4 regions of the Erwinia sp. HDF1-3R genome follow, and region 1 is predicted to be linked to each of the others. Evidence: predicted binding sites of a transcription regulator. Region 1 holds the regulator's gene; each other region holds the start of a gene.
The links. Region 1 encodes PurR, which represses purine synthesis genes. Its sites were predicted from a motif close to CANGCAAACGTTTGCNTG; they were not measured.

Region 1 (2,203 bases):
TTGGCGATGCCAGCCACGCTATTCTGCCAGACACAAGCGTTACTCTTGATATCCAAATATTGTATCCTGATGAATCTGAGAAATACGAAACGCTGGGTAATATCGGGCTTAATGGTAAATTTTTCGGACAAAAATCAGCGCGATTCGAGAAATAAACAATGCCTGACGTAAGCTGGTTTTATTTTAGGTTAGTCAATACTAGAAAGTGGATCAGCACATTCTTTTATCTCTTATCTCGCAGAAATAGCAAAGCGCCTGTCGGTTTCTGAGGAGTGTCCCATCGACGCGGTAGCGGCACGATATCGCTAAAGTAAAAAACAGGCCGATCTGACGATCGGCCTGTTTTTTTTAGTGCATGACGGCGGTAAAGCTGAAAATAATAATCATTAACAGCGCACTACCGGTGGTCAGCAGAGACAATTTCAGATCGGTGTCCACAGAAACTCCTTTATACCCTTACAGTTTGTGTCGCCATCAATTTTCCCACACCCGGCGGTAAAAATCTCGTTTTCTCTGCTCAGCCTTGTTAGAATTCCATTTCGTTGCGCAACGGGTTGCGTTCGCGGTCTGCAACCGACGCAACAGGCCTGGCTGACTGCCCCCTTTTCCTTACTGACGCCACCGAATATTCATAAAAAACGGCGACGGATTTTGCCGTTTCAGGCAATCGTTTAACAATATACTTATCAGCATGTTGCGGTAAGTGCAGGAGTAGTAATTTCATGGCAACAATCAAAGATGTGGCTAAACGCGCCGGGGTGTCGACCACCACGGTGTCCCACGTCATTAATAAAACGCGCTTTGTGGCCGAAGCCACGCGGGAAGCAGTATGGACTGCCATCCGCGAACTGCATTATTCGCCAAGTGCCGTCGCCCGCAGTCTCAAGGTTAATCACACCCGGACCATCGGCCTGCTGGCAACGTCCAGCGAGGCGCCCTACTTTGCCGAGATTATTGAAGCCGTGGAGAACAGCTGCTTTGCCAGCGGTTACACCCTGATTCTGGGCAATGCGCACAACGATCTGGTCAAACAGCAGGCGTATCTGTCAATGATGGCGCAAAAGCGCGTCGATGGCCTGCTGGTGATGTGCTCCGAGTATCCTGATGAACTGATCCAGATGCTTGAAGATAACCGAAATATTCCTATGGTCGTCATGGACTGGAGCGAGTCACGCGGTGATTTTACGGATACGGTGCTGGATAACGCCTTTGAGGGGGGTTATCTGGCAGGCCGCTATCTGATTGAGCGCGGCCATCGCGATATTGGCGTCATTCCCGGTCAGCTGGAACGTAACACCGGCGGTGGCCGTCATGCCGGTTTTCTAAAGGCGCTATCCGAAGCGGGGATCACCCTGCGCGATGAGTGGCGGGTACAGGGTGATTTCGAACCCGAATCTGGCTATCGTGCCATGCAGCAAATTTTATCCCAGAAGCAGCGTCCTACCGCCGTATTCTGCGGCGGCGATATTATGGCGATGGGGGCGATTTGTGCCGCTGATGAGATGGGTCTGCGCGTACCCCAGGATATCTCGGTCATCGGCTATGATAACGTGCGCAACGCGCGCTACTTCACCCCTGCCCTGACCACCGTTCACCAGCCAAAAGAGAGGCTGGGCGAAACGGCCTTTGAAATGCTGCTGGATCGTATTACCAGCAAGCGTGAGGAGCCACAGACGATTGAAGTTCATCCCAGCCTGATCGAGCGTCGTTCAGTGGCGGATGGTCCCTTTGTAGACTATCGCCGCTAACGCCATTAGCCGCCTGCTCACTCCTCTGCCCCCTCGTTCAGCCACTCATTATTGAGCGTCCCGGTGTCGCCAAGATAGTCGAGCAGCCAGCCCAGCGCGGGGCTGGCCTGCTGCTGCGACCAGCTGACGCAGCAGGGGCTGTCGGGAAATGTCGCGGTGAGCACAAGTTCCGTCAGTGCGCCGCTGCTCAGCAGCGGACGGGCAAAATGTCCTGGCACCATTCCGACGCAAAGCCCGGCCAGCAGGCAGTCCGCAGCGCTTTCCCAATCGGGCACCACCAGCCGACGCTGATTATCCAGCGTCCAGGTAGTGCGTTTGGGCAGCGCGCGGGACGTGTCTTCCAGCGTCAGAGAGGGCCATTCGCGGATGGCTTCCTCGCTGACCGGTCCTGAGATTTCTGTCAAAGGATGGCGGGCGCTAACCACACAGCGCCAGTTCAGCGCGCCCATATTGCG
Region 2 (2,203 bases), 740 kb from region 1:
CAGTGCCCGCTGTTATGCACGCGTGGGGCCAGTTCATTGATCAGCAGACCTTCCGGCACCACAAAGCACTCCATCGCCATCACGCCGACATAGTTCAGCTCATGCATAATGGCCGACAGCATCGTTTCTGCCTGCTGCTGACGGGCCTTATCCGGCTCAGGCAACGCCACGCTGGTGCGCAGAATGCCGTCCTGATGAAGGTTATGCGTCAGGGGATAAAAAACCGTACTGCCATCAGATGCCCGGGCACCAACCAGCGACACTTCGCCGGAGAAGTTAATGCCCTGTTCCACAATGCATTCACCGTAGCCGGCAGCGGGCAGCGCATCGGTTTCACCCTGGCGTAAACGCCACTGGCCCCGGCCATCGTAGCCGCCGGTGCGGCGCTTAACGATCGCCAGTTCGCCCAGAGTCGCAAAAATTTGCGGCCACTCGCTGGCATCGGCCAGCAGCTGCCAGGGCGCAGTAGCCAGGCCCAGCCGATCGAGGAGCTGTTTTTGCGTCAGCCGATCTGCCAGCAGCGGAAAGATATCGCGGTTAACAAAAGCAGTATGGCTGGCCAGCTCGCGCGTCAGCGCCGTTTCCGGCCAGCGTTCAATCTCAGCGGTGATCACGCTCTGCTGAATGGGCAGCGCTTCTGGCTCGGCGTCAAGGCCAACAGGATAGACGGCAATGCCCAGCGGCTCACCGGCCTGACGCAGCATGCGCCCCAGCTGTCCATTACCCAGTACGCAGACCGGCTTCATGGGTTCACCTGTGGGTCTGGATTATTTAGCACCTCGTCGGTCTGGCTTTTGCGCCAGTCGGCGAGGCGTGTAGCCAGGCCTGCATCATGCAGCGCCAGGATCTGCGCAGCCAGCAGCGCTGCGTTTGCCGCGCCCGCCTTGCCGATGGCCAGCGTACCGACCGGGATACCGCGCGGCATCTGCACAATGGAGTAAAGGCTATCGACGCCGCTCAGGGCTGCACTCTGTACCGGAACGCCGAGGACCGGCACCAGCGTCTTCGCGGCCAGCATACCCGGAAGATGGGCCGCACCGCCCGCACCGGCAATAATCACCTGAAAGCCATTTTCCTGCGCCTGTTCGGCAAAGCTAAAGAGCTTGTCCGGCGTGCGGTGGGCCGAAACGACTTCGCAGTGAAAGGGGACGGCCAGGCTGGTGAGAATTTCCGCAGCAAACTGCATGGTTGCCCAGTCACTTTTGGAACCCATAACAATAGCAATGCGGGCCGATGCGGCGTTGGAAGACATGCGGGTCTGACTCCTGTGATTATACATACGTCATCGGAAGACCTGCACTTACTTGAGCGGGCCGCCGGATGGGAAGGGCTGAGAGAATAACATGACTGGAGGGCAAGGAAAACGGTTGCGTATGCCCTTCATCCGCAAAAAAACCGCATTTAACCGCCTAAAAGGGGAAAGCGATCAATGCCGTTTCATCGGGGCTGACGCGGATCATCGAGCCTTCGGTGTGCCATGCGCCCAGCACCAGGCGCTCGGCGGGCTGACCGTTAACCTCGAGCTGATGAACGGCGGGTCGGTGGGTATGGCCATGTATCAGGTACTGCACCTGATGATGCGACATTGACTCGCTGACCGCAGCGGAATTGACGTCCATAATTGCGACATCTTTACTGCTGTTAGCCTGTTTACTGCCGGATCGCATACGCGCGGCAATGCGCTGGCGCAGAGAGAGGGGTAGGGCAAGGAACAGTTTTTGCAGCCAGCGCTGATGAACCCGGCGGCGAAACTGCTGGTAGCCTGCATCGTCGGTGCAGAGCGTGTCACCATGCATAATCAGAATGCGTTTACCGTACAGTTCCAGCACCGTCTCCTGGGGCAGGAGCGTCATGCCGCAGGCGGCGGCAAAGCGCTTACCCAGCAGGAAATCACGGTTGCCATGAATAAAGTAGCAGGGAATGCCACGCTGCTTTAGCGCATTAAGGGCAAGGGCGATTTCTGCATGCAGCGGCTGAGGGTCGTCGTCGCCGATCCAGGCTTCAAACAGATCGCCGAGAATATATAACGCATCGGCGTGGAAAGCTTCACGGCGCAAAAAAGCAAGAAAACCGGCAGTGATTGCCGGTTCTTCAGTGCAGAGATGCAAATCTGCGATAAACAGCGTGCAGGACATTATTCGCTAACGATCACGTTCTGAATGATAACGTCTTCTTTTGGCACGTCCTGATGCATACCGCTGCG
Region 3 (2,203 bases), 310 kb from region 1:
ATCGTAATACTAACTTCTTTGGCCTGGTTGATGGATGGGACTTCGCTCTCCAGTATCAGGGTAAAAACGACCGTGACGATACCCGTCGTTCAAACGGTGATGGCTACGCCATCTCTACCAGCTACACCTCACCAGTGGGTCTGGGCGTGTCCGGTGCCTATGGTTCCTATGACCGTACCAACGCTCAGGCCTCTGGCGTTCGTACTCTGAATGACAGCAGCGGCAATGCGGTACTTGACGCAAATGGCAACGACGTCACCATTAACAATGGTGCAGGCAAGCGCGCTGAAGCATGGGCAACGGCCATCAAGTATGACGCTAACAGCGTTTACCTGGCTGCAATGTACGGTGAAACGCGTAACGCTACGCCGTTTACCAGCTCTCAGGTAACGTTCAGCAACAATCAGACCGGCAGCATCAGTTCTTTTGCTAACAAAGCACAGAACATTGAGCTGGTTGCACAGTACCAGTTCGATTTCGGCCTGCGTCCTTCACTGGGCTACGTTCAGTCTAAAGGCAAAGACATCGGCAACGGTATTGGCGATGCTGACCTGATCAAATACGCTGACGTTGGTGCGACTTACTACTTCAACAAAAACATGTCTACCTACGTTGACTACCAGATCAACCTGCTGAAAGACAACAACCCTCTGGGTCTGAACACCGATGACACCGTAGCAGTAGGCCTGGTTTACCAGTTCTAATTGCTCTGTGGGATGGCCTGCTCATCTCCACGCTGTCATTAAATGGGGCTTCGGCCCCATTTTTATTTGTTCCGCAAGACAGAAGAATTGACGCTCGCGCTCCACATCATTCCGCTTCAATTAAATACAACACGTCCCGCCCATTGCCCGATATCTGTCAGCCTAACGTGAAAAGCGAGCAATTTATTATCCACTGGTGCTGACATGAATAAATTTACTTCCCCTGTTTTCCCCCGCAAACGGTTGGCATTTTGTGCCCTCAGGCGGTAATCTGGATGCACACTTCGTTTCAGATGACGCTAACGGAATTTGACTATGTTTGAACGCATTGCAGCAGCACCCGCCGACCCCATCCTTGGTTTAGCCGATCTTTTTCGCGCCGACGATCGTCCAAATAAGATCAATCTCGGCATTGGCGTCTATAAAGACGAAACCGGTAATACACCCGTGCTGACCAGCGTAAAAAAAGCTGAGCAGCACCTGCTGGAAAACGAAAAGACTAAAAACTATCTGAGCATTGATGGACTGGCCGATTTTGCCCGCTGCACCCAGGCGCTACTCTTCGGCGAAGAAAGTACGGTTATCAGCAGCCAGCGCGCGCGTACCGCGCAGACACCCGGTGGCACCGGTGCGCTTCGCGTAGCAGCCGATTTTATTTCGACCCAGACTGGCGCAAAGCGTATCTGGATCAGCAATCCAAGCTGGCCGAATCATAAAAATGTTTTCGAGGCTGCTGGTCTGGAGGTCTGCGAATATCAGTATTACGATGCGGCCACACATTCGCTCGATTTCGACGGTATGCTAAGCACTCTGCGTGGCGCAAAAGCGGGTGATATCGTACTTTTCCACGGCTGCTGTCATAACCCTACCGGCGTTGATCCTTCCGCCGAACAGTGGGCAACACTGGCTGAAGTTTCCCAGGCCAGCGGCTGGCTGCCCCTGTTTGACTTCGCCTATCAGGGCTTTGCCCGTGGTCTTGAGGAAGATGCTGAAGGCCTGCGTATTTTCGCTGCCAGCCATCAGGAGCTGTTGGTCGCCAGCTCATACTCGAAGAATTTTGGCCTGTATAATGAGCGCGTCGGGGCGCTGACCCTTGTCGCCAGCGACGCCGCCGTTGCCACTACCGCTTTTAGCCAGGTTAAATACACTATCCGGGCTAACTACTCTAACCCGCCAGCACACGGCGCAGCGGTGGTAGCCACCATTCTGAGCAATAAGGCGCTGCGTGCCATCTGGGAGCAGGAGCTGACCGATATGCGCCAGCGTATCCACCGTATGCGCCAGCTGTTTGTGAATACGCTGCAGGAGAAAGGCGCGAAAGGCGATTTCCGCTTTATCATCAGCCAGAACGGTATGTTTTCATTCAGCGGCCTGAGTAAAGATCAGGTGATTCGCCTGCGCGAGGAGTTTGGCGTTTATGCGGTTAATTCCGGCCGCGTTAACGTTGCGGGGATGACGCCGGATAATATGTCACCGCTTTGCGAAGCCATCGTGGCGGT
Region 4 (2,203 bases), 1.5 Mb from region 1:
TCAAGAATATCGCTGATCCAACCGGCCAGCTCACGCACCTCAGCCTCTTTGAAACCCCGGCGGGTAATCGCAGGGGAACCGATACGAATACCGGAAGTGACAAACGGGCTTTTCGGATCGTTAGGCACGCTGTTTTTGTTTACGGTGATATTTGCACGACCCAGCGCGGCATCCGCCTCTTTACCGGTCAGGTTTTTATCAACCAGATCCAGCAGGAACAGGTGGTTATGGGTGCCGCCTGAAACCACGTTATAGCCGCGCGCCAGGAACACCTCGACCATCGCTTTAGCATTTTTCGCGACCTGCTGCTGATAGACCTTAAACTCCGGCTCCATCGCTTCTTTCAGCGCGACCGCTTTACCGGCAATCACATGCATCAGCGGGCCGCCCTGGCCACCAGGGAAGACTGCGGAGTTCAGCTTTTTATACAGATCTTCATCGCCGCCCTTCGCCAGGATCAGGCCACCGCGCGGCCCTGCCAGGGTTTTGTGGGTGGTAGTGGTGACGATGTGGGCATGAGGTACCGGGTTCGGGTAAACGTCAGCCGCAATCAGGCCCGCCACGTGCGCCATGTCCACGAACAGCCAGGCACCGATACTGTCAGCAATTTCGCGCATTTTTGCCCAGTCACAAATACCGGAATAGGCGGAGAAGCCACCGATGATCATTTTTGGCTTATGCTTCTGCGCCTGGGCGGCCAGATCTTCGTAGTCAATTTTACCGGTTTCGTCGATGCCGTACGGCACCACGTTATACAGCTTACCGGAGAGGTTAACCGGCGAGCCATGCGTCAGGTGGCCGCCGTGCGCCAGATTCATACCCAGAATGGTATCGCCCGGCTGTAGCAGTGCGGTATAGACCGCAAAGTTGGCCTGTGAGCCAGAGTGAGGCTGCACGTTGGCATAGTCGGCGCCGAACAGCGCTTTAGCGCGATCGATAGCCAGCTGCTCAACGATATCAACATATTCACACCCGCCGTAGTAGCGTTTGCCCGGGTAACCTTCGGCATATTTGTTGGTCAGCTGAGATCCCTGCGCCTGCATTACGCGCGGGCTGGTGTAGTTTTCGGAAGCAATCAGCTCAATATGCTCTTCCTGACGCACTTTTTCCTGCTCCATTGCCTGCCACAATTCGGCATCGTAATCAGCAATATTCATATCACGCTTTAACATCCGCATCTCCTGACTCAGCTAACTTCATATCGGTATTTAACGGCCCGTTAGGGCGAAGACACACAGTGTAAACTGTTTTACCTGGGGAGGGGTAGCCACAAAGCAGGCTTTTTACGCAAACGATTGGCCTGAGAGCGGGCAAGGGTTGGTTACCTTTTTTGCAAGCCTGATTGTCCGGCATTTTCGTCATCGTCCCCTTCATCAGGATTCATCTGATGCCTGGCGGGGCAGCCTAATGCCCCCGCTAACTGCACGGAGAATTCTACATCGCCAACCACCGCAGGATAAGAGGTGCTGGCGGCCTGGGGCAAAGCCTGTAACGTGCTGGCGATGAGCGGTCAGTTTGATACGGAAGGTTTGATGAATTTACTGCCGCTGGAAAGTCAGCTGAGCGATCCGGCCTGCCGCTATTACCTCTGCGGTCCGGAGGAGTTTATGCAGGCAGTGGCACAACAGCTGCTGAAGCTGGGGATTGACGCATCCCGTATTCACTATGAGGTGTTCGGGCCGCATAAGGTTCTCTAACCATCCGGGAGAGATCGCCGTCCGTGATGGGCGGCGAACGCTTCGGGGGTAAGGCAGGGACTCAGATCGCCTCTTCGTCTTCTTCGCCGGTGCGAATACGCACCACGCGCGCCACGTCGAAAACAAAAATCTTGCCGTCACCGATTTTACCTGTATGCGCGGTGCGCATAATGGTGTCCACGCAGGTGTCGACGATATCATCAGCAATCACGATTTCAATCTTCACCTTCGGCAGGAAATCGACCATATACTCGGCACCGCGATAAAGCTCGGTATGGCCCTTCTGGCGGCCAAACCCTTTCACTTCGGTCACGGTCATTCCGGTAATACCCACCTCGGCCAGCGCTTCGCGCACGTCGTCGAGTTTGAACGGTTTGATAATGGCATCAATCTTTTTCATGGCAGACCCTTTTCAGTCCCCCCATCCGGGAGGGCAATTTCTATTCAGTATATGTGCAGCGGACAGATACCGCCGCGCGGTCCGTCTCTTTTCGGCATGCTACGCT

Region 2: the regulator PurR is predicted to act here: its motif matches at 1,357-1,374, upstream of purE (5-(carboxyamino)imidazole ribonucleotide mutase).
Region 3: the regulator PurR is predicted to act here: its motif matches at 937-954, upstream of AAGR22_RS08585 (amino acid aminotransferase).
Region 4: the regulator PurR is predicted to act here: its motif matches at 1,285-1,302, upstream of glyA (serine hydroxymethyltransferase).

The regions. Positions count from the first base shown of each region.
Region 1 covers NZ_CP155071.1:2,176,978-2,179,180, reverse strand. The annotation lists gene AAGR22_RS10045 (hypothetical protein) at 1-155, shown strand, start outside; gene AAGR22_RS10040 (YnhF family membrane protein) at 349-438, opposite strand; gene purR (HTH-type transcriptional repressor PurR) at 723-1,748, shown strand; gene punR (DNA-binding transcriptional activator PunR) at 1,766-2,203, opposite strand, start outside.
Region 2 covers NZ_CP155071.1:1,441,599-1,443,801, forward strand. The annotation lists gene purK (5-(carboxyamino)imidazole ribonucleotide synthase) at 1-746, opposite strand, end outside; gene purE (5-(carboxyamino)imidazole ribonucleotide mutase) at 743-1,252, opposite strand; gene lpxH (UDP-2,3-diacylglucosamine diphosphatase) at 1,410-2,135, opposite strand; gene ppiB (peptidylprolyl isomerase B) at 2,135-2,203, opposite strand, start outside.
Region 3 covers NZ_CP155071.1:1,869,833-1,872,035, reverse strand. The annotation lists gene AAGR22_RS08590 (porin) at 1-704, shown strand, start outside; gene AAGR22_RS08585 (amino acid aminotransferase) at 1,020-2,203, shown strand, end outside.
Region 4 covers NZ_CP155071.1:3,640,911-3,643,113, forward strand. The annotation lists gene glyA (serine hydroxymethyltransferase) at 1-1,172, opposite strand, end outside; gene AAGR22_RS16450 (hypothetical protein) at 1,464-1,697, shown strand; gene glnB (nitrogen regulatory protein P-II) at 1,759-2,097, opposite strand.